One region of the Pantoea brenneri genome, then DNA from elsewhere that is predicted to be linked to it. Evidence: predicted binding sites of a transcription regulator. Region 1 holds the regulator's gene; each other region holds the start of a gene.
What was found. The regulator CRP, encoded in region 1, controls carbon source genes, mostly activating them, when cyclic AMP is high. The targets are predictions, from matches to a motif close to ATGTGANNNNNNTCACAT.
Positions count from the first base shown of each region.

Region 2: a site for CRP is predicted at 2,545-2,562, ahead of AABB92_RS12600 (maltoporin). Genes of this name have one in related genera too.
Region 3: a site for CRP is predicted at 2,605-2,622, ahead of AABB92_RS15730 (iron-containing alcohol dehydrogenase). Genes of this name have one in related genera too.
Region 4: a site for CRP is predicted at 2,323-2,340, ahead of AABB92_RS15910 (CdaR family transcriptional regulator). Genes of this name have one in related genera too.

Region 1 is NZ_JBCGBG010000005.1:19,272-24,249, forward strand. It holds gene AABB92_RS17500 (phosphoribulokinase) at 1-727, shown strand, start outside; gene AABB92_RS17505 (OsmC family protein) at 1,312-1,716, opposite strand; gene crp (cAMP-activated global transcriptional regulator CRP) at 2,019-2,651, shown strand; gene AABB92_RS17515 (YccS/YhfK family putative transporter) at 2,709-4,784, shown strand; gene argD (bifunctional acetylornithine/succinyldiaminopimelate transaminase) at 4,786-4,978, opposite strand, start outside.
Region 2 is NZ_JBCGBG010000002.1:393,125-398,102, forward strand. It holds gene AABB92_RS12590 (beta-galactosidase) at 1-412, shown strand, start outside; gene AABB92_RS12595 (PTS sugar transporter subunit IIB) at 791-1,105, shown strand; gene AABB92_RS12600 (maltoporin) at 1,192-2,454, opposite strand; gene AABB92_RS12605 (LacI family DNA-binding transcriptional regulator) at 2,721-3,791, shown strand; gene AABB92_RS12610 (LysE family translocator) at 4,178-4,807, shown strand.
Region 3 is NZ_JBCGBG010000003.1:483,060-488,037, reverse strand. It holds gene AABB92_RS15745 (DeoR/GlpR family DNA-binding transcription regulator) at 1-243, opposite strand, end outside; gene AABB92_RS15740 (D-threonate 4-phosphate dehydrogenase) at 250-1,230, opposite strand; gene dtnK (D-threonate kinase) at 1,223-2,545, opposite strand; gene AABB92_RS15730 (iron-containing alcohol dehydrogenase) at 2,732-3,883, shown strand; gene AABB92_RS15725 (dihydrodipicolinate synthase family protein) at 3,892-4,776, shown strand.
Region 4 is NZ_JBCGBG010000003.1:521,313-526,290, reverse strand. It holds gene dapD (2,3,4,5-tetrahydropyridine-2,6-dicarboxylate N-succinyltransferase) at 1-384, shown strand, start outside; gene AABB92_RS15915 (DUF3461 family protein) at 610-1,002, shown strand; gene AABB92_RS15910 (CdaR family transcriptional regulator) at 1,068-2,225, opposite strand; gene degP (serine endoprotease DegP) at 2,410-3,849, opposite strand; gene dgt (dGTPase) at 3,982-4,978, opposite strand, start outside.

The DNA.
Region 1 (4,978 bases):
CCGGCCTGAAATGGATATGGCAATCCGCAAGGCGCGCGATTTGGGCCGTCATGTCAGCTATTTCGGTCCGGAAGCCAATGACTTTGGCCTGCTGGAGCAGAGCTTCAGGCAGTATGGGCTCAACGGCCAGGGCCAGTCGCGTAAATACCTGCACACCTATGACGAAGCGGTACCGTGGAATCAGGTGCCGGGCACCTTTACGCCGTGGCAGCCGCTGCCGCAAAACACCGATATTTTGTTTTACGAAGGACTGCACGGTGGCGTGGTGACCGCCCAGCATAACGTAGCGGAGCATGTCGACCTGCTGGTGGGCGTGGTGCCAATTGTTAACCTCGAGTGGATTCAGAAGCTGGTGCGTGACACCAGCGAACGCGGCCATTCGCGTGAAGCGGTAATGGATTCGGTGGTGCGCTCAATGGAGGATTACATCAACTTCATTACGCCGCAGTTCTCGCGCACCCATCTTAACTTCCAGCGAGTGCCGACGGTCGATACCTCAAATCCGTTTGCCGCCCGCGCTATTCCGTCATTGGATGAGAGCTTCGTGGTGATCCATTTCCAGGCGCTGGACGATATCGACTTCCCTTATCTGCTGGCGATGCTGCAGGGATCGTTCATCTCGCATATCAATACGCTGGTGGTACCGGGCGGAAAAATGGGGCTGGCGATGGAGCTGATCATGGGTCCGCTGGTGAAGCGGCTGGTGGAAGGCAAGCGGATAGAATAAGAGGCCAGCAAAAACCGCTCTGAGAGCAGATGTCTTTAACAAAGAGAGTAAAACTGGCTTTCCTGCGGCTAAAGACTTATCCCTGGGCAGGCTTCAGGGAGCATACACCTTTCGCAAAGACGCAAAACCGCTATCCCTGGCAGGCTCAGCACGGGCCATCCCTGGCCCGCGATGCTTTGCTACAGGCATATGCTCCCTTCGCTTCACGTTCGACAACCGCATCCGGTTTCAGGAAGGTCGCTACAGACAACCCCTGGGCAGAAAGAATCTGGCAGCAATAGATAAGTTCAACACGCTGGGAACCGGGTCAGAAGAGGAAAGCGTCCCGCCGCCCGGATAAAAACGCCGGGAGCGTTTTTGAACAACGCAAAGCGTTGGCCCGGCTACGGGCGCGCCTCAGGGATGAGGTGCGTAATCGCGCGGGCCGAGCGGCCAGGGATTGGCTTAAACGACTTTCCGATCTGACCCGGTTCCCTGCGCAGGCACAGTATCAAAACGGATTCCCTGCCCAGGCACAGACTTAAAGCAACCTGCATCAGATACTGGAAGTGAAGTTAGCAGGTCTGCAATGACCCTTGCGGCTACTACAGTTCGATCACTTCATAGCTGTGGGTGATGGTAACCCCTTTACCCAGCATGATGGCGACCGAGCAATATTTTTCAGCAGAAAGATCCACCGCGCGTGAGACCGCCTTATCCTGTAGCGCTTTGCCGCTCACGATAAAGTGCAGGTTGATGTGCGTAAAGATTCGCGGCGCCTCTTCACGACGTTCTGAGGTCAGTTTTACTTCACAATCAGCCACATCGTTGCGACCTTTTTGCAGAATTGAAACGACGTCGATGGCGCTGCATCCGCCCGCCGCCATCAGCACCATCTCCATTGGGCTGGGCGCTTTATCACCCGAATTGCCATCCATTAATACCTGATGTCCGGATGACGACTCACCGAGGAATGTCAGCCCTTCTACCCATTTCACTCTTGCCTGCATGATTTTCGCTCCAGAATATGCGGTTTTGCCGTCAGAGTACGCTTTCGCCTGGTAAACAGCAATCCAGAGAAATCCGCCGTTAGCTGAAGCGAGACAACAGAAGACAGTCGGCAAAAGCTGTGCTACAAACAGTGCTGAAAATATTTTTCGTCACCCGATGGCGAAGCCGGGAAGAATGATGCGCACTGCGCCGAATGCAGCCCGAATAATTTCCTGTAAGGGAAACGCTTGAAGCTTTCATCGCCTGACAGGGAAACTGCCCCCTGTATTTTGGGCACGATTACAACAGAGGATAATAGCGAATGGTTCTCGGCAAACCGCAAACAGACCCTACACTCGAATGGTTCCTGTCCCATTGCCATATTCACAAGTATCCATCCAAAAGTACGCTGATTCACCAAGGTGAAAAAGCTGAAACGCTTTACTACATCGTGAAAGGTTCCGTTGCGGTTCTGATCAAAGATGAAGAAGGCAAAGAGATGATTCTTTCTTACCTGAATCAGGGCGATTTCATTGGCGAGCTTGGCCTGTTCGAAGAAGGTCAGGAGCGCAGCGCCTGGGTACGTGCCAAAACCGCGTGCGAAGTGGCGGAGATTTCTTACAAGAAATTCCGTCAGCTGATCCAGGTTAACCCGGATATCCTGATGCGACTGTCGTCGCAGATGGCGCGTCGCCTGCAGGTTACGTCGGAAAAAGTGGGTAATCTCGCTTTCCTCGATGTGACCGGACGCATTGCTCAGACTCTGCTTAACCTGGCGAAGCAGCCAGACGCCATGACGCATCCCGACGGCATGCAAATTAAAATTACTCGTCAGGAAATTGGCCAAATCGTTGGTTGTTCACGTGAAACCGTGGGCCGTATTTTGAAGATGCTGGAAGATCAGAACCTGATCTCTGCACACGGCAAAACCATCGTCGTTTACGGCACCCGCTAATTCCTGTCACCCACGGCGTGATGGCAACATCGCGCCGTTATTGTTTGTGTTGGGCCGATGTGGCGTCGAATTATTTACCATCCTGAAGTCAATTACGCCTTGCGGCAAACCCTGGTGCTCTGTCTGCCAGTGGCGCTGGGCTGGCTGGCTGGCGACCTGCAAAAAGGTCTGCTGTTCTCGTTAGTTCCCGCCTGTTGCAATATCGCCGGTCTGGATACCCCGCATAAACGCTTCTTCAAACGCCTGATTGTCGGCGGCAGCCTGTTTGCGCTCGGCAGCTTTCTGATTCAGTGGCTGACGCAGCACGCCATTCCGCTGCCGCTGATTCTGTTCGCCTTGCCGTTGCTGCTGGGGGTCACCGGCGAAATCAGCCCGCTGCACGGCCGTCTGCTGCCCGGCACCCTGATCGCCGCCATCTTCACGCTGAGCCTGATTGGCCGTATGCCGATCTATGTGCCGCCGCTGCTCTATATCGGCGGCACGCTATGGTATGGGCTGTTTAACTGGTTCTGGTTCTGGCTGTGGAAAGAGCAGCCGATGCGTGAAAGCCTGAGCCTGATCTACCGTGAGCTGGCCAACTATTGCGACGCCAAATATACCCTGCTGACTCAGCTGACCGATCCGGAAAAGGCCCTGCCGCCGCTGCTGGCGCGTCAGCAAAAAGTGGTCGATATGATCACCACCTGTTACCAGCAGATGCACATGCTTTCCGCCAGCCGGGATCACAGCCATAAGCGGCTGACCCGCGCCTTTCAGGTGGCGCTGGACCTGCAGGAGCACATCTCGGTCAGCCTGCATCAGCCGGAAGAGGTGCAGAAACTGGTGGAGCAGAGCTATGCCGAAGCGGTGATCCGCTGGAACGCCCAGACTATTTCGGCCCGCTTACGGGTGCTGGCGGATAACATTCTCTATCACCAGTTGCCGGATCGTTTTGGCATGGAGAAGCAGCTCAGCGCGCTGGAAAAAATCGCCCGCCAGCATCCTGACAATCCGGTGGGAAATTTCTGTCTCTACCACTTCAATCGGATTGCGCGGGTGCTGCGCACCCAAAAACCGCTCTATCAACGTGACCTGATGGCCGATCGTCAGCGCCGTCTGCCGCTTCTGCCGGCGCTGCGCAGCTATCTGTCCTGGCGTTCGTCGGCACTGCGCACTGCCGGGCGCTTTGCGGTGATGCTGATGCTGGGCAGCGCACTGGCGCTGTTTTTCAACATCCCTAAACCGTACTGGATTCTGATGACCATTATGTTCGTCAGCCAGAACGGCTACAGCGCCACCCGCGTTCGCATCCAGCACCGGGCACTGGGCACCTTTGCCGGCCTGGTGATTGCGGCTGCCACCTTACGCCTGGCGGTGCCGGAGTCGCTGGTGCTGCTGATCATGCTGGTGATCACCTTTATCAGCTACCGGTTTACCCGCCAGTTTTACGGCTGGTCGATGATCGGCTTTACGGTGACGGCGGTTTACTCGCTGCAGTTGCTGTCGCTGAATGGGGCGCAGTTCCTGCTGCCGCGCCTGATGGATACGCTGATGGGTTGCCTGATCGCCTTTGGCGGAATGTTGTGGCTGTGGCCGCAGTGGCAGAGTGGCTTATTGCGGCAAAACGCCCATGACGCGCTGGAAACCTATCAGGATGCGCTACGGCTGCTGCTGGGGGCGGAACAGTCACCGGAGAAACTGGCGTATCAGCGGGTACGGGTCAATCAGGCTCACAATGCGCTGTTTAACTCCCTGAACCAGGCGATGCAGGAACCGGCTTTTAACGCTCAGTACCTCAAGGATATGCGTCTGTGGGTCACCCACAGCCAGTTTATTGTTGAGCACATCAATGCAATGACGATTCTGGCGCGTGAACACACCATGCTGACCGCCACGTTAGCTGAGCGTTATCTGCAGTCCTGCGAAATTGCGCTGCAACGTTGTCAGCAGCGACTGGAATATGATGGTGCCAGTTCGCAGGTTAACCTGCTGGATGAGCTGGAAAACATTAATGAAGGGCCGGTCACGGTGGTGGAACAGCATGTACGCCGCATTCTGGATCATCTGAGCGTGATGCACACCATTTCATCTCTGGCGTGGAGCCAGCGACCGCAACATGGCCGCTGGCTGAGCAGACGGTTACGCAAAAACTAAATCAGCCGGTAATCACCTTGCCGACGGCGGTGGCGAAGCGGCGCATACCCTCTTCGATGTCGGCGGGTTCGATGATCAGCGAAGGTGCAAAACGCATCACGTCCGTGCCGGCCACCAGCACCATTACCCCTTCAGCGGCTGCCGCATTGAGGATATCGCGCGCCTTGCCGGCATGCTGAGGCTTCAGCGCCGCG
Region 2 (4,978 bases), on a different contig from region 1:
GTGCGAGCATATCCATCCGGAGGGGGCAACGGTGGTCGCCAGTTATGAGAGCGACTTCTACGCGGGAACCCCGGCGGTCACCGTCAACCCGGTAGGCAAGGGTAAAGCCTGGTACATCGCTTCGCGTAATGATCTGCCGTTTCACCGTGATTTCTACGGCGCGTTGATCAGGCAGCTGGCGTTACCGCGTGCGCTGCCGATTGATATGCCGCCGGGCGTCACGGCGCAAAGCCGTACCGATGGTGAACAGGCGTTTATCTTCCTGCAGAACTACACCGGACAGGCGCAGCAACTGCAACTGCCAGCCGGGATCAGCGATCTGATGGATGGCGTCTCGCTGAGTGGCACATTGACGCTGGCGCCCTGGGGCTGTCGCGTATTGTCTGCGCCGTTGGATCAGGGAGCGGTTTAAAGCGGGCGGCCAGTGTGTAAGGCATCCGCCGGGCTGAAACGGCTATGACGTTACCGGCTTAAGGGGCATATGCCTTCCGCAAAGATGCAAAGATGCAAAGATGCAAAGATGCAAAAGACGGCATCCCTGCCCGCTCATCACAGGCCATCCCTGGCCCGTGATGCTGTTCTTCCACGCTTTTGGCTTCAGGCGTTGTCGGTTGGATGGCTGAGCTGGACTGTTGGTAGGGCGCTGGTTTAGCAGAGGTTGTCTGTCTAAAAGGAGCAGGATGAGTGCCGCTTCGGCACAGGTTGCCGGGCAGGTATTCGATTCTTTTACCTTTATCAGTGTTGAGTGGCGGGCAGCAGCCCGCCTTTTTCTTATCTGAAGGAGACCCAAATGGTGAGTCTGAAATCGTTTAAGCACTACGTCAGCCGGCAGGAACCGCCTGTCGGTGAGGCACCGGTTAACGGTGAACTGCTGGATCAGCTGATGCGCTGCTTTGGCGGGCGAGACAATATTCAGCAGGTGGACGCCTGCTTAACCCGGCTGCGGGTGACGGTGAAATCGCTGGCGGCGGTGGATACGGCTGGCTTGCAACAGGCGGGGGCAATTGGCGTGGTGATTCTGGGGCACGAGGTGCACGCGATCTTCGGTACCCGGTCCGATCGTCTGCGTCAGCTACTGGAGTCGCGCTTCTTTCAGGCGGAATAAAAAAATGGATAACCGTCACCGGTTATCCAAATAAGCCCCTGCATAAAGAGCCTGAAAATAAAGATCACAACGAGGAGATAGTGCGTTTACCACCAGGCTTCGACTTGTACGCCGAAGTTCCAGGTGTCATTACTGGTGTTATCCTGGAAGCTGTGTCCGTTTTCCGAATCATTCAGATAAGAGGCGAACAGGCGCAGTTCCGGGCGTGACATAAATTCCGGACCGGCGGCCAGACCCAGCGCCAGGGTATATTTCTGTCCAGCCTGCTTGTAGTCGCCACCGACTTTGTTCTCATCTTTCTGCCAGAAACTGCCAACTTCGCCGATGCCGCGAACATACTCGGTAAACTGATACTGACCGCGTCCTACCAGCGACAGCAGGGTACTTTTGCTGGTCTGGGCGGTCACATCATCTGCGGAACCCCAGGTGAAGACCTGATTAAGCGAGAACCTGTTGGTAATCGGCAGCAGACCGGTGTTGATCACGCGGTAGCCTTTGGCGTTGCTGGTATCGTTCCACATGTCATACCAGCCGCCACCCTGTGAAATCATGTTCTGCGCCAGGCCTTTATCAGCATACTGCAGCACCAGTTTCTGATAGCCACCCCAGATGTCCTGGCTGATCTCGCCGGTCAGCATCACGCCGTTGTCCGCGTCATACAGGCCGCCATACTCTTCCTGCTTTTTGGTGGTATTTGGCATGGCGTAATCGATGCCGAACTCGGTCCAGGCTCCGCTCCAGGGTTTCCAGCCCGCATAGCGCAAATCAAGATAGTTGATGTTCACATCGTTATCGCCATCGACGCGGTAATCCACATCGTTAGCATCGCCCCGGATCCACGCGAACGAGATGGCACCCGGACCGAGCGTATAGTTTTCAATACCGGCCCCGGAGCCGGAAATATTCCAGTATTTGGTATCGATGATGTGCAGATCGTGGCGCTGGTAGTAGCGTTTACCGCCCCAGATCACCGCATTTTTATCGCCTGGCACCAGTCCTTTGATCTGCAGATTAAGCTGACGCAGGCCAAACTGCGCATCGTCGCCAAAGGTGGTTTCGTTATCGTTAGAGCCGTCGGAGAACATGCTGACCATGGTGTCAACGTAGAAACTGACATCATCCTTTTTGTAGACTTCGCTGCCCAGTTCGATCTCGCCGTAGGTATCTGCCTCGTTGCCCAGTCGGCCGATTTTATTCTTCTGATACTCTTCAATACCGCCATCCTGTGACACACCCACGCCGCCACGCAGATAGCCGTGGAAATCGATGTTGTCGATCGCAGCGTACAGCGTTGGAGAAGTCAGGGCCGCAGCGAGCGCCACAGCAGCAGTACGTAACCTTGTTTCCATGTTATCCTCATTTTGTATTTGTAATACGTTCACATGACAGCGGCAGTAAACGCTTTTTGTCAGAGGAGTGACAAATTAAATCGCGGTAATGTGTGATGCATTGCAAATAAATGACATAGTTATGTAACGAATGGTGAATCAGATCACCAAATTGCGGGATGTGAAGGTATTACTTTTTGTTTTTACTCATGCAATGTGACTGGGGTAACCTGGCGGGGTGGTGAGCTGTGATAACATTTCGCCATTGGTCATCAGGGATGCGAATTATGAAATCAAAAAATGCCACCTTAGAAGATGTCGCCCGCCATGCAGGCGTTTCTTATCAGACGGTTTCGCGGGTTTTAAACAAATCGGCAAACGTCTCAGAATCAACGCGACGCAAGGTGGAACAGGCAATTGAAACCCTGCGCTATGTGCCAAACAGGCTGGCGCAGCAGCTGGTGGGCAAACAGAGTACCACGCTGGGTCTGGTGACCACCTCGCTGGCGCTGCATGCCCCGTCGCAGGTGGCCGCCGCGGTAAAACGCTATGCAAACGCTGCGGATTATCAGGTGCTGATCGCGATGATTGATGAGAACGTCAATCAAAGCCTGCAGGATTGTATCAATGAGCTGAAGTCTCAGCGGGTTGATAAGGTGATCATCAACGTCCCGCTGGAGAGCAGCGATGCAGAGCACATCGCGCAGGAGAACGACGATATTCTCTGTCTTTTCCTCGATGTTGATCCTTACAGCGCCGTGTTTAACGTTTCGTTTAATCCGGCTGACGGCACCCGCGCCAGCGTCAAATATCTTTATGAGCAGGGGCATCGGGAATTCGCCCTGCTGGCCGGTCCTGAGCAGTCGGTTTCGGCCAACCTGCGGTTAAAAAGCTGGCTGGACACGCTCGAAAGCTATCGCCTGAAGCCGGTCAGCATCAGCCACGGCAACTGGGATGCGCAGAGTGGTTACAACGGGGTTTTACAACTGCTGCGCGAAGCGCCCGATTTCAGCGCGCTGCTGGTGGGTAACGATCAGATGGCGTTAGGCGTGCTAAGCGCACTGCATCAGCGCGGCGTTTCGGTACCGGGCCAGATCTCAGTGATTGGCTACGACGACACCTATGAAAGCGCGTTTTTCCATCCGGCGCTGACCACGGTTTCGCTGGATCTCGATCTGCAGGGCAAAGAGGCGGTAGCGCGTATCCTGTTAGCCAGCGAGCACGATGAGCAGCGTTCTTCCTCTATCCTGCCCGCCAGGCTGGTGGTACGCAGCTCGACCGGTGCCGCCGGACAGCAGCAGCGCGATTTGAAGCAGATCGCCGAGCAGCTGAGGCTGATTGCCAGTCGGCTTGAATAGCGCTGGCCCAGCAGATGGCGTCCTTCTGCATTGCCTGTCCGCAGGAGAGGCGGCAGAACAACGTTCGCAGCATGGAACGCCAGTGAGAGCGGCATCCGGTTTGATTAATAACGGACACGCGCCTGCCGGCTAAAATGCCCGCTTCTGACAGAAGTGGGCAATAGTATTGATTTTTGACCAGCAGGTCATCGCTCTGTCTGGTGCAGAATAACAGTCAGCGGCAGCCTGTTTCATTGCCGGGTCATGTTAGCTTCCACCGATCAGATGCTGACAACGTTTGCCGGCATCCCAGTTGGGGTGCGGAATTTGTTTAAATTCACTCAACACCTTTCGCGGATCCCGATATAAAGTGGCAACGGGCACTCCATCTGATAACCGAGGCAAACATGGCGCTTTCGCACGAGTTAATCCTGATTTACACCACTTACTTTGTCGCAACGGCCAGCCCTGGGCCGAGTAATATGGCGATTATGGGGACAGCGATGAAAAAAGGTCGCGGCGCTGCCCTGGCACTGGCAGGTGGGGTGATTGGCGGTTCCATGCTGTGGGCGCTGCTGGCGGCCTGCGGCGTGCTGACCGTGCTGGCGACCTTCGCCCAACTGCTGATCGTGTTGAAAATTGGCGGGGGGTTATATCTGCTGTGGCTTGCCTTCAAAGCGGGTAAATCCGCGCTACGCCGACCGGACGAGGCACAATTCGCGCCAGGCGATGAGAAGGTCGCCTATGGCAAGCTGTTCCGCCAGGGCATTCTGATGCACATCGGTAATCCAAAAGCCATTCTCACCTGGGTCGCTATTATGTCCGTCGCGCTCAAGCCGGGCGCGACGGCCGCTGCGTTGCCCGCCATCCTCTGCGGTTGTGCCGCTATTTGCGTGATAGTGTTCTGTGGCTATGCCTTGCTGTTCTCCACTGCGGTGATGAGTGCTTTTTATCGGCGTATCCGGCGCGGGCTCGATGCGCTGTTAGCCTGCTGCTTCGGCATTGCAGGGCTGAAGCTGGTATTGAGCCGCAGCTGACGGCGCTGGAGCGTGGCTTTTGCAGGATGCCATTTCGCTTTGATCCCGGATACACAATGTTGGCGTTGAGTGAGAAGCGGGACTTCTTTAAGGCACGACAGCCTGCGCCGCAACGATACCTTCCCGGCCTGGCCTGCACTGAATAATAAAAAAGCCGCCATTGCTGGCGGC
Region 3 (4,978 bases), on a different contig from region 1:
CGCCTGCTTTTCCGCCAGATTACGCTGCATTTTTTCCAGCGTGGTCGGCTGCGTAGGAATGAACCGGTTGAGGGTGACGCCGCCATGACTGCGGCTGATCACCCCTTCTTTATCCAGCTTAATCAAATCACGTCGAATCGTGGCCGGCGAGGCGGAAATCGCACTGACCAGTTGCTCAACAGTCACCAGATTATGGCTTTTCAGGTAATCCATAATCTGGTCAAGACGGCTCTGTCCCTTCATATTTCCCTATGCGAGCTGCATCGCGAGTTTGATAGAGATCGCCATGCTCTCAGACTTCGCTTTACCTGTCCAGGCGATATCAAACGCCGTGCCGTGGTCCGCCGAGGTGCGGATAAACGGCAGGCCCGCAGTGATGTTCACCCCATCGTAGAATCCCAGCAGCTTCAGCGGAATGTGTCCCTGATCGTGGTACATTGCCACCACCATATCGTACTGCCCTTCCTGACATTGCAGGAATACCGTATCCGGTGGACAGGGGCCCGACACCGCGATGCCCTGTGCTTTCATTGCCGCAATCGCCGGGGCGACCGTAGTCATTTCCTCATCACCAAACAGGCCATTTTCACCGGCGTGCGGATTGACGCCCGCCACGGCGATGCGCGGCTGGGTAAAGCCGACCCGACGCAGGAAGGTGTCCGCCATGCCGATCACCGTCTCAATGCGTGAACGGCTCAGGGTATCGAGGAATTTACGCAGCGCGATATGGGTGGTGACGTGAATGACCTTCAGCTTATCGGTATAGAGCACCATGGCGTAATCCTGAGTGCCGGTCAGGTGCGCCAGCAGTTCAGTGTGACCCGGATAGAGATGACCCGCCGCGTGCAGCGCCTCTTTGTTGAGTGGCGCGGTGGCAATAGCTTGTACCTCGCCCGCCAGCGCCAGTTCGGTGGCGCGCTTCACGCAGCGCCACGCCAGATCGCCCGCCTGCTTCTGCACCATACCTGGCTTTAGCGCTTCAGGATCGGCTAACGGTTCATCGATCACGTTAATGATGCCGGGCGCAAAGTGGGCCGATGCCACCCGATCCACAATCCGCAGTTCCGCCTGTGGCGTAATGTTCATCGCCATAATCCGCCGCAGCGTCGCAGCGCAGCCGACAACCACCGCTGGCACGCCATTCAACTCACCTTCCAACAGCGATTTGATAATGATTTCCGGGCTGATGCCCGCCGGATCGCCCATGGTGACCGCAATAATTTTACTCACTCGACTTCTCCTCAATAAAACCAATGGCTGCTACCAGGGTGTTTTCATCACCAAAGCCACCGGCTTTGGTCATCACCGGCAGGGTAAATTCACTGTTAAGCAGAACCCCGTGCGGCACACAGCCCGCCACCAGGCCCTGAATCTGAAATCCGCTGGCACCCAGAGCCTGAGCGACGGCAATCGCCACGTCGCCGCCAGACAGATAGAGCGCATGCGGGAGCTGGCTGTCACACAACGTGCGGGTCATCTCACCGAGCAACTGACAAATCGCTTCGCCCAGTTGCTGGCGCGTCAGCTGAAACTGCTGGCAGAGCATTTCAATCTCATGCCGCTGTGAAGCATGCTGACAGGTGCGGATCACCGTATGTCGTCCCTGACGTAGCGCCGCTGTGGCTTGTCCCAGCCAGTCCGCTGCATCGGGCCAGGCGGGCTGGCGGAACAGCTGACGGATATCAACATCCACCACCGTCACCTGCCGCTGGGTCGCCAGCGTGGCGATCTGCTGCTGTGCGCGGCTGCTCATCGAGCCGATAACCGCCAGTACCGGTCGTGCTGCGTGGACACCTGCGTCAACCGCCGTACCGCTAACTCTCCTTTCCGCCGATGACGACGGCGCAGGCCGGGCGGCGAGATGGCGGCCCAGTGCCTCGCTTAAGCCTGCCGCACCCACCAGCAGCGGTTTTTCACTCAGCCGTGCCGCGGCTGCCATCAGGCGAGCCAGGTCAGTGTCGTTTTCAGCATCGACCACCAGCACGCCGCGGGCGTCCGTTAAGCGCTGCTCAAGCCGATCGCTGCGCAGGGTGGCGAGATCGATCTGATCCCCGTCGATGTGCAGTTGCTGAAGCACGCTGGCGCTGACGATGGGGGTTTTGGGATCGCTGGCAAATTCGGTATCCGTCAGCAAACGATCGCCAAGCCAGACCTGACCGGCACGCGTAGTGCGGCCGAGGTACGGCACGGCCGGTGCTACCAGCGCCAGACGTTTACCGCTGGCTGCCAGCGCCGCCCGCAGTTCAGCAGCGACATTGCCCCGCAGCGTGGAGTCGATCTTTTTAAACAGCCAGCCCTGCGCAATCTGCGGAGCGTAGTGGCCCACCGCCTCAGTGATCCGCTCTGCCGCCACCACGGGCGTGACTGCCCGACTGTCGGTGCTGATTACCCAGACATCCGCTGCCTCGCTATCTGCAGGCGTCGTTGGGCTGAACAGCACCTGAACCCGGGCACCGGCCTGTGCCAGCCCACTGCCTGCATCATTGGCTCCGGTAAAGTCATCGGCGATGACCACTACCGGGGTTTTCCACCATGACGAACTCATCGTCTCTCCTGTCAGGCTATTGCCGCTGCAATTGATTATATTCAATCATGATTGATTATATGTGAGCAAGATCAAATTAATCGAAATCGATATGTCCTATAAAATTAGCCACAGCAAGGGGATTACGTCAGCGTTACTCTGAGCGATATCAATCATTGCTTCAGAAATTACCAACAAGGGTGTGAGATGAATATCAACAGCACGGTGATCAGCGGCTATCAGACGTTGAACGACATGCGCTATCTGCTCGACGGCATCACGACAGCGTTAGTGGTAACCGATAACAACATTGAAGCCATTCCCGCCGTGCAGGCACTGGTGGGACAACTCCGGCAGCAGATCCCCGGACTCAGTGTGGTGAACAGCGTTCCGCCAGAGCCAGGTCAGCATGATGTGGCGGCGATTGTCAGCGCCCTGCCAGCGCAGGAGGTTGAACTGGTGATTGGCATCGGCGGCGGCAGCGTGCTGGATGTCGCTAAGCTGCTGTCAGTGCTGTGCGCCGGGGATGCGCCGTCACTGGATGCGCTGCTGGCAGGCGAGAAACCGCAGCGCCGCGTTCGCTCGCTGTTGATTCCGACCACCGCCGGGACCGGCTCGGAGGCCACGCCGAATGCGATTCTGGCGATTCCGGAGAAACAGACCAAGGTTGGCATTATTTCACCGGTGATGTTGCCCGACTGGGTCGCGCTGGTGCCGGAACTCACCACCAGCATGCCGCCGCATATTGCTTCATCCACCGGGATTGATGCGCTGTGCCATCTGATTGAGTGCTTCACCGCCACGGTCGCCAATCCGGTGAGCGATAACTATGCGCTGATCGGCATGAAGAAGCTGTTCGCCAGCCTCGAAACCACGTTACGTGAACCACACAATTTAGCGGCGCGACTGGAGATGCTGTGGGCCTCATACTACGGTGGTGCATCGATTGCCCACGCCGGGACGCACCTGGTCCACGCCATGTCCTACCCGCTCGGCGGCAAATATCATCTGCCGCACGGCGTTGCCAATGCCATTCTGCTGGCCCCCTGCATGCGCTTTGTCCGGCCCGCGGCGGTGAGCAAATTTGCTCAGGCTTACGATCTGCTGCCCGAGGCTGATACCGGCTTAAGCGAGGAGCAGAAATCTCATGCGCTGGTCGATTACTTCAGCGCACTGGTTCAGCGCCTGCAGCTGCCGGCCAGCCTGGAAGCGCTGGGCATCAGCCCGGATCACCTGCCCTATTTAGTCGATGCGGCGCTCGACGTGCAGCGCCTGATGAAAAACGTGCCGCTGGCCGTGACGGCGGACGATGTGCGCGCAGTCTACCTGACGCTGTTTCCTTCTCACCCGGCGCAATGAGGATTGCCATGAACAAAAAAATAACCGGGGTACTGACCGCCATCGTTACCACTTTTGATCGCGACGGTGAGTTTAATCCGGCTGCCCAGCGTGAGCAGGTGCGACGCCAGCTCGATGCCGGTAACGGTATTTTCTGCGGCGGCACCAACGGAGAATTCTTTGTGCTGAATCAGCAGGAGAAGATCGCGGTCACCGAAACCTGCGTCGATGAAGTCAACGGCCGTGCGCCGGTGGTGGCGCACATCGGCGAGATATCAACCCGTGAAACCATCCGCCTCGGTAAGCAGATCGCCAGGCTGGGCGTTGATGCCGTCTCGGTGATTACGCCATGGTTCGTGCCGTTAAAGCAGCAGGAGCTGATCGCGCATTACCACGCCGTTGCAGACGCGCTTGAGGTGCCGCTGTTCCTTTACAACATCCCGGCGCGTACCGGCAATACTCTGCAGCCTGACACCGTCAGGACGCTGGCGGCACATCCGAACATCATCGGTATCAAAGATTCAGCCGGCAGCTACCAGAGTCTGAGTGGCTTCCTGCAGGCTGCCGACGGCATCGATCACTTCGATGTGCTGAACGGCCCCGACTCGCTGATTCATCAGGGGTTCGTCGATGGCTGCTCCGCCTGCATTTCCGGGCTGGCAAACGTGGCGCCCGAGGCGATCAACGCCATCTGGGCGCAGTTTAACGCCGGCGATATTGCCGGTTCGCATCAGGCACAGGAGCGCGTCACCGGTTTACGCACCGATCTCTATAACATCGGCTTCTCTCCTGCTGCGGTGAAAAAGGCGGTCAGCCTGCTGGGCTTTGACGTAGGTGACAGCCGCTATGCGGTGCAGTTCAGCGCCGATCAGCAGCAGCAGATCCGCCAGATCGTCAATCAGTACCTGCAGTAATCGCCAGCAGGGCGGATGCCCTGCGTCTTCGGCAGGACCGGGGTGAGGTCCTGAAACGACACCGCGAACCGCTCGCGGCTGGCACCAATGACTCATCACCTTTTGGCGTGTCGTCAGCCTGCCCTGCCGGGGAACGACCATCATCTTTGTATCCTACCGGTCAGATGAGAACGAACCTGATGGTCGCCATCTGCCAGAACAA
Region 4 (4,978 bases), on a different contig from region 1:
TCCTGTGCGCAGATTGGTAAAAACGTTCACCTCTCCGGCGGCGTAGGCATCGGCGGCGTGCTGGAACCGCTGCAGGCCAACCCGACCATCATCGAAGATAACTGCTTCATTGGCGCACGCTCTGAAATCGTCGAAGGCGTGATTGTTGAAGAAGGCTCAGTGATCTCAATGGGCGTTTACATCGGTCAGAGCACCAAAATCTATGACCGTGAGACCGGCGAAGTGCATTACGGCCGCGTGCCAGCCGGTTCCGTAGTGGTCTCAGGTAACCTGCCGTCTAAAGATGGCAGCTACAGCCTCTACTGTGCGGTAATCGTGAAGAAAGTCGATGCGAAAACGCTCGGCAAAACAGGTATCAACGAACTGCTGCGCACCATCGACTGATTTAAGTGACGGGCTGGAAACCGGCCCGTCATCTTTTCTTTACACTTCCCCGCCAACATCCTGTTTTGCGCCGCGAATTAACTGGTGCGTTTATTTTTTATTCAGGTCATAATCCGCGCCAGTTAAATCCCGTCGCGCAATGTTCATCCTGCTTATTTATGTCTACAGTTGTCAGACGTCATGAACAAGACTGCGCGCTTCTCACCTTTTGATGGAAACAACGCTATGTATGACAATCTGAAAAGCTTAGGTATCAGTAATCCGGATGATATTGATCGTTACAGCCTGCGTCAGGAAGCCAATAACGATATTCTGAAGATCTACTTCCGCAAAGATAAAGGCGAGTTTTTCGCGAAAAGCGTGAAATTCAAATACCCGCGTCAGCGTAAAACAGTGGTGGCCGATCACGCTACCCAGGGCTACAAAGAAGTACAGGAAATCAGCCCGAATCTGCGTTACGTGATTGACGAGCTGGACCAGATTTGCCAGCGCGACCAGGTTGAAGTGGATCTGAAACGTAAAATTCTTGATGACCTGCGCCACCTGGAAAGCGTAGTGTCACACAAAATTACCGAAATCGAATCTGACCTCGAAAAACTGACCCGCAACGGTCGTTAATCGGCTGTCAGTGACGAAAAAGGCCAGCTCTGCTGGCCTTTTTTATGTCGGCGTTACCGCCCCGCTCATCCCTGCTCATCCAGCTGCAGCGCCACATAGAGCAGCAGCCGATCGTCAAAGTGCCCGAGATTCAGCCCGGTTAACTCCGAAATCCGATTCAGCCGATACTCCAGCGTATTACGGTGAATAAACAGCGCACGCGCAGTCGCGCTCGGCTGCACATTATGGGTGAACCAGGCGATCAGCGTTCGCCGCAGCAAACCGTTGTTATCCATACTCTTGAGTTTCGCCAGTGGCCGCGCCAGCTCATTGGCCTGCCAGCCGCCACGCAGACTGTCGAGCAGCACCGGCAGCACCAGATCCTGATAAAAATAGCTGCGCACCTCGGGCATACGCTGTTTGCCAACCATCATGGTGGTGCGGGCGGTACGATAGGAACGCGCAATACTGCCGGGGCCGGTGAAAAAGTTTCCCAGCGCAATCCGCATCCGCAGATGGCCGCTCTCTTTCATTCGCTGTAATAACTGCTCGACCCGCCGACGATGATCCTCCTGATCGTAACGGCCGTGCCCATTCAGGGCCGGCTTCAGCACCACCATTTCGGTCAGCGAAACAATGGCGATCAGGTTGTCGCGCTCCGGCGTGATCAGCAACGTTTGCAGCTGCTGCAACTCTGACATTGCGCTATCGACGCCCAGCTGGCCGCTATCGACCTCAACCACGGCCACCACGCGCGGCTGATTAAGATCGATGCCGAGCCGCTGCGCCCATTCGGTCAGCTGCGGCGACAGGGTATCGCTGCGAATCAGATTCAGCACCAGCTCTTCGCGCAGACGGCTGTCCTGCGCCAGCATATGCAGCAGTCGCGCCTGCTCCAGCATCATCTCCGCCGTCATACAGACCAGCTCACCATAATGCCGCAGCGCCAGCGGCTCACCGGTCAGGCCGATGACCCCGACAATATCGCCGTCTATCCGCAGCGGCAGATTAATGCCGGGCCGCACCCCGTGCAGATGTTTCGCCACCGCTTCATCAATGTCCACTACCCGCCCCTGAGAGAGCACCAGCAGCGCGCCTTCGTGCAATTCCCCAATGCGCTCGCGATCGCCGCTGCCAATAATCCGGCCGCGCGCATCCATCACGTTGACATTGCTGTCAATAATTTTCATGGTGCGCGCCACGATATCCTGCGCCAGCCGGGCATCAAGATGATAGGTAGCCATCCATTACTCCTGAAAAAGAGGGGGAGAGATAGAATACGCATGCAAGGCGGCCAGAACATTGTGCAACTGCACAGAGCCAGGTGGGCATTTAGTGAATTTGCGGTCAGCATCACACTCTGACCGGCACGAATTGAGGCAATAAAAAAGGCGGACCGAAGTCCGCCTGATAGCAATGCCTTGCCGCTTACTGCATCAGCAGGTAGATGCTGCTGTCGCCGCGCTTGACGTTCAGCGCCAGCACCGACGGTTTGGAATCAAGGATTTTACGCAGTTCGCCCAGGTTGGTCACCGGCTGCTGGTTCACGCCCTGAATCACGTCGCCTTTTTTCAGGCCGATACGAGCGGCAGCGCTGCCCGCTTTGACGTTATCCACGCGAACCCCTTTATCGCCAGCGTCGCTATTGCTGAGATCGGCCCCTTCAATGCCGGTGTAGATGGTGGCCGACTGGACTTTCGCCTGGCTGCTCTGCTGCAGCTGAACCGACACATCCAGCGGTTTGCCATCACGCAGCAGACCCAGTTTCAGGGTGGTGCCAATCGGCAATGAACCGACTTCAGCACGCAGCGCAGCAAAGCTGGTCAGCGGCTTGCCGTTCATCGACACCACCACATCGCCCGCTTTGATACCGGCTTTCGCCGCCGCCGAACCAGGCAGTACCTGGCTGACAAAGGCTCCGCGCTGTGCATCGACCTTCATCGCTTTCGCCAGCTCAGAGTTAAGCTCGGTGCCCATCACACCCAGTTCACCGCGTTTAACCTGACCAAACTCCACCATCTGCGCCGTCAGGTTTTTCACCATGTTGCTCGGGATAGCAAAGCCGATACCGATGTTGCCGCCATCCGGTGCCAGAATCGCGGTGTTGATGCCGATCAGTTCACCGTTAAGGTTAACCAGCGCGCCACCGGAGTTACCGCGGTTAATCGCCGCGTCCGTCTGGATAAAGTTCTCGTAGTTTTCCACATTCAGGCCGCTACGGCCCAGCGCGGAGACGATACCTGAAGTGACTGTTTCACCCAGGCCATACGGGTTACCGATCGCCACGGTGTAGTCACCGACCCGCAGATTGTCAGAGTCGGCCAGTTTCACCGCCGTGAGGTTTTTAGCGTCCTGCAGCTGGATCAACGCAATGTCGGAGCTGGGATCTTTACCGATCACTTTGGCGTCATAGCGGCGGCCATCGCTCAGCTGGACCTGAATTTTAGTGGCATTATTCACTACGTGGTTGTTGGTCACCACATAGCCTTTTTCAGCATTGATCACCACGCCCGATCCCAGCGCACGGAATTTTTCCTGCTGGGTATTTGGTGCCGGCGCGCCGCCAGCAGAGCCGTCGCCGCTCTGGCACATCGGTGAACTCTGGAACGGCGAGCCATCCTGACAGAAAGGCGAGTTATCACCAAAGAATTGCTGGAACTGCTGCGGCATACGCGGCGTTTTCACCGTGGTGGTGCCTTCAACGCTGATACTGACCACTGACGGCATCACCTTCTCCAGCATCGGTGCCAGGCTCGGCAGTTGCTGACTATCAGAAGAGGCGGTTTGCGCAGCGGAAACCGTGACGGGCGCCAGGGCCATACTCAGGCTCAGGGCCAGCGCACTTAACATTAAACTCTTTTTTTTCATTTTTGGTTTCTCTTGAGGATAACTGTTCAGACCATTGCTGTGGTCGGTGTTGAGATAAATGTTTTAGCGCGAAGTTCCTTTTAAAGTTTCAAGCAAAGGTAAAAATTTATTCGCGCTCTTTACAATTGGTGATTATTCGACAGCCATCAGCCGCCGGTACTCATCCCAGGCATAGAGATCGGTCATTCCGCTAATATAATCCTGAATCAGACGAAAACGATAATATCGCTCCCACAGCAGGCGCTCATATTTATGTTCCACCACCAGGGTGCGCATTTTATGCAGATAAGCTTTACGATGCTTGCCGGAAAGTTTATGAAAAAGCCGGGTCTCAATCGGATGGTGCCGCAGAAAGTCTTCATTTATCAGCGTGGTAAACGATTCATAATTGAGCAGCATCAGCGGCTGATAAATTTCCAGTAATCCCTTAATAACCCGATATCCCTGTAATTCCAGCTGCTCGACTTCGGAATGATTAAATACCTGCTGGCGCGCCACCGTTTTGAACAACTGCAACAAACGGCCCTCTTCGCCATCATCTTCCAGCAAGGCATGATTGAAATTACCGTCAAATATGGCGGGCAGATTATCAACAAAACGCTTCACTGCATAGGTCACCAGCACGCTCTGAACATTTACGCGTAATGACATAAAGAATTGATCGCTACGGCTGCGGCGCTTTTTACTGCAGGCCTCACGCCAGGCTTCGCCGATGGTACGGCTGAAAGCGTCATTATTTTTTACCGGCCCCCAGGCTTTATTGAGAAACTCATACAAACTCTCAACATTAAATATATCTTTTTCTACAGCGTCGTCCAAATCGGCAATGCAATAGGAGATATCATCGGCGGCTTCCATTATATAGGTCAGCGGAAAGCGATGGTGCTCTGCCATATTGGTCGCGGCGCGCAGGTCGCTAATATAGTCCTGCTCGGAGAGATAAAAGCCCGGCTTTTTCATTAACACGCTGAATTCGGCGGGCTTCTCGCCCTGCCACCAGGCGGGGGCGGTATATTTAAGAATGCAGGCAACCTGTGAGTAGCTGAGGTTAAGTTGCAGCAGCGTATGAACCATACGAATCGCCTGCGCATTGCCTTCAAAGTGGCACAAATCCTGTCGAATCATCGCG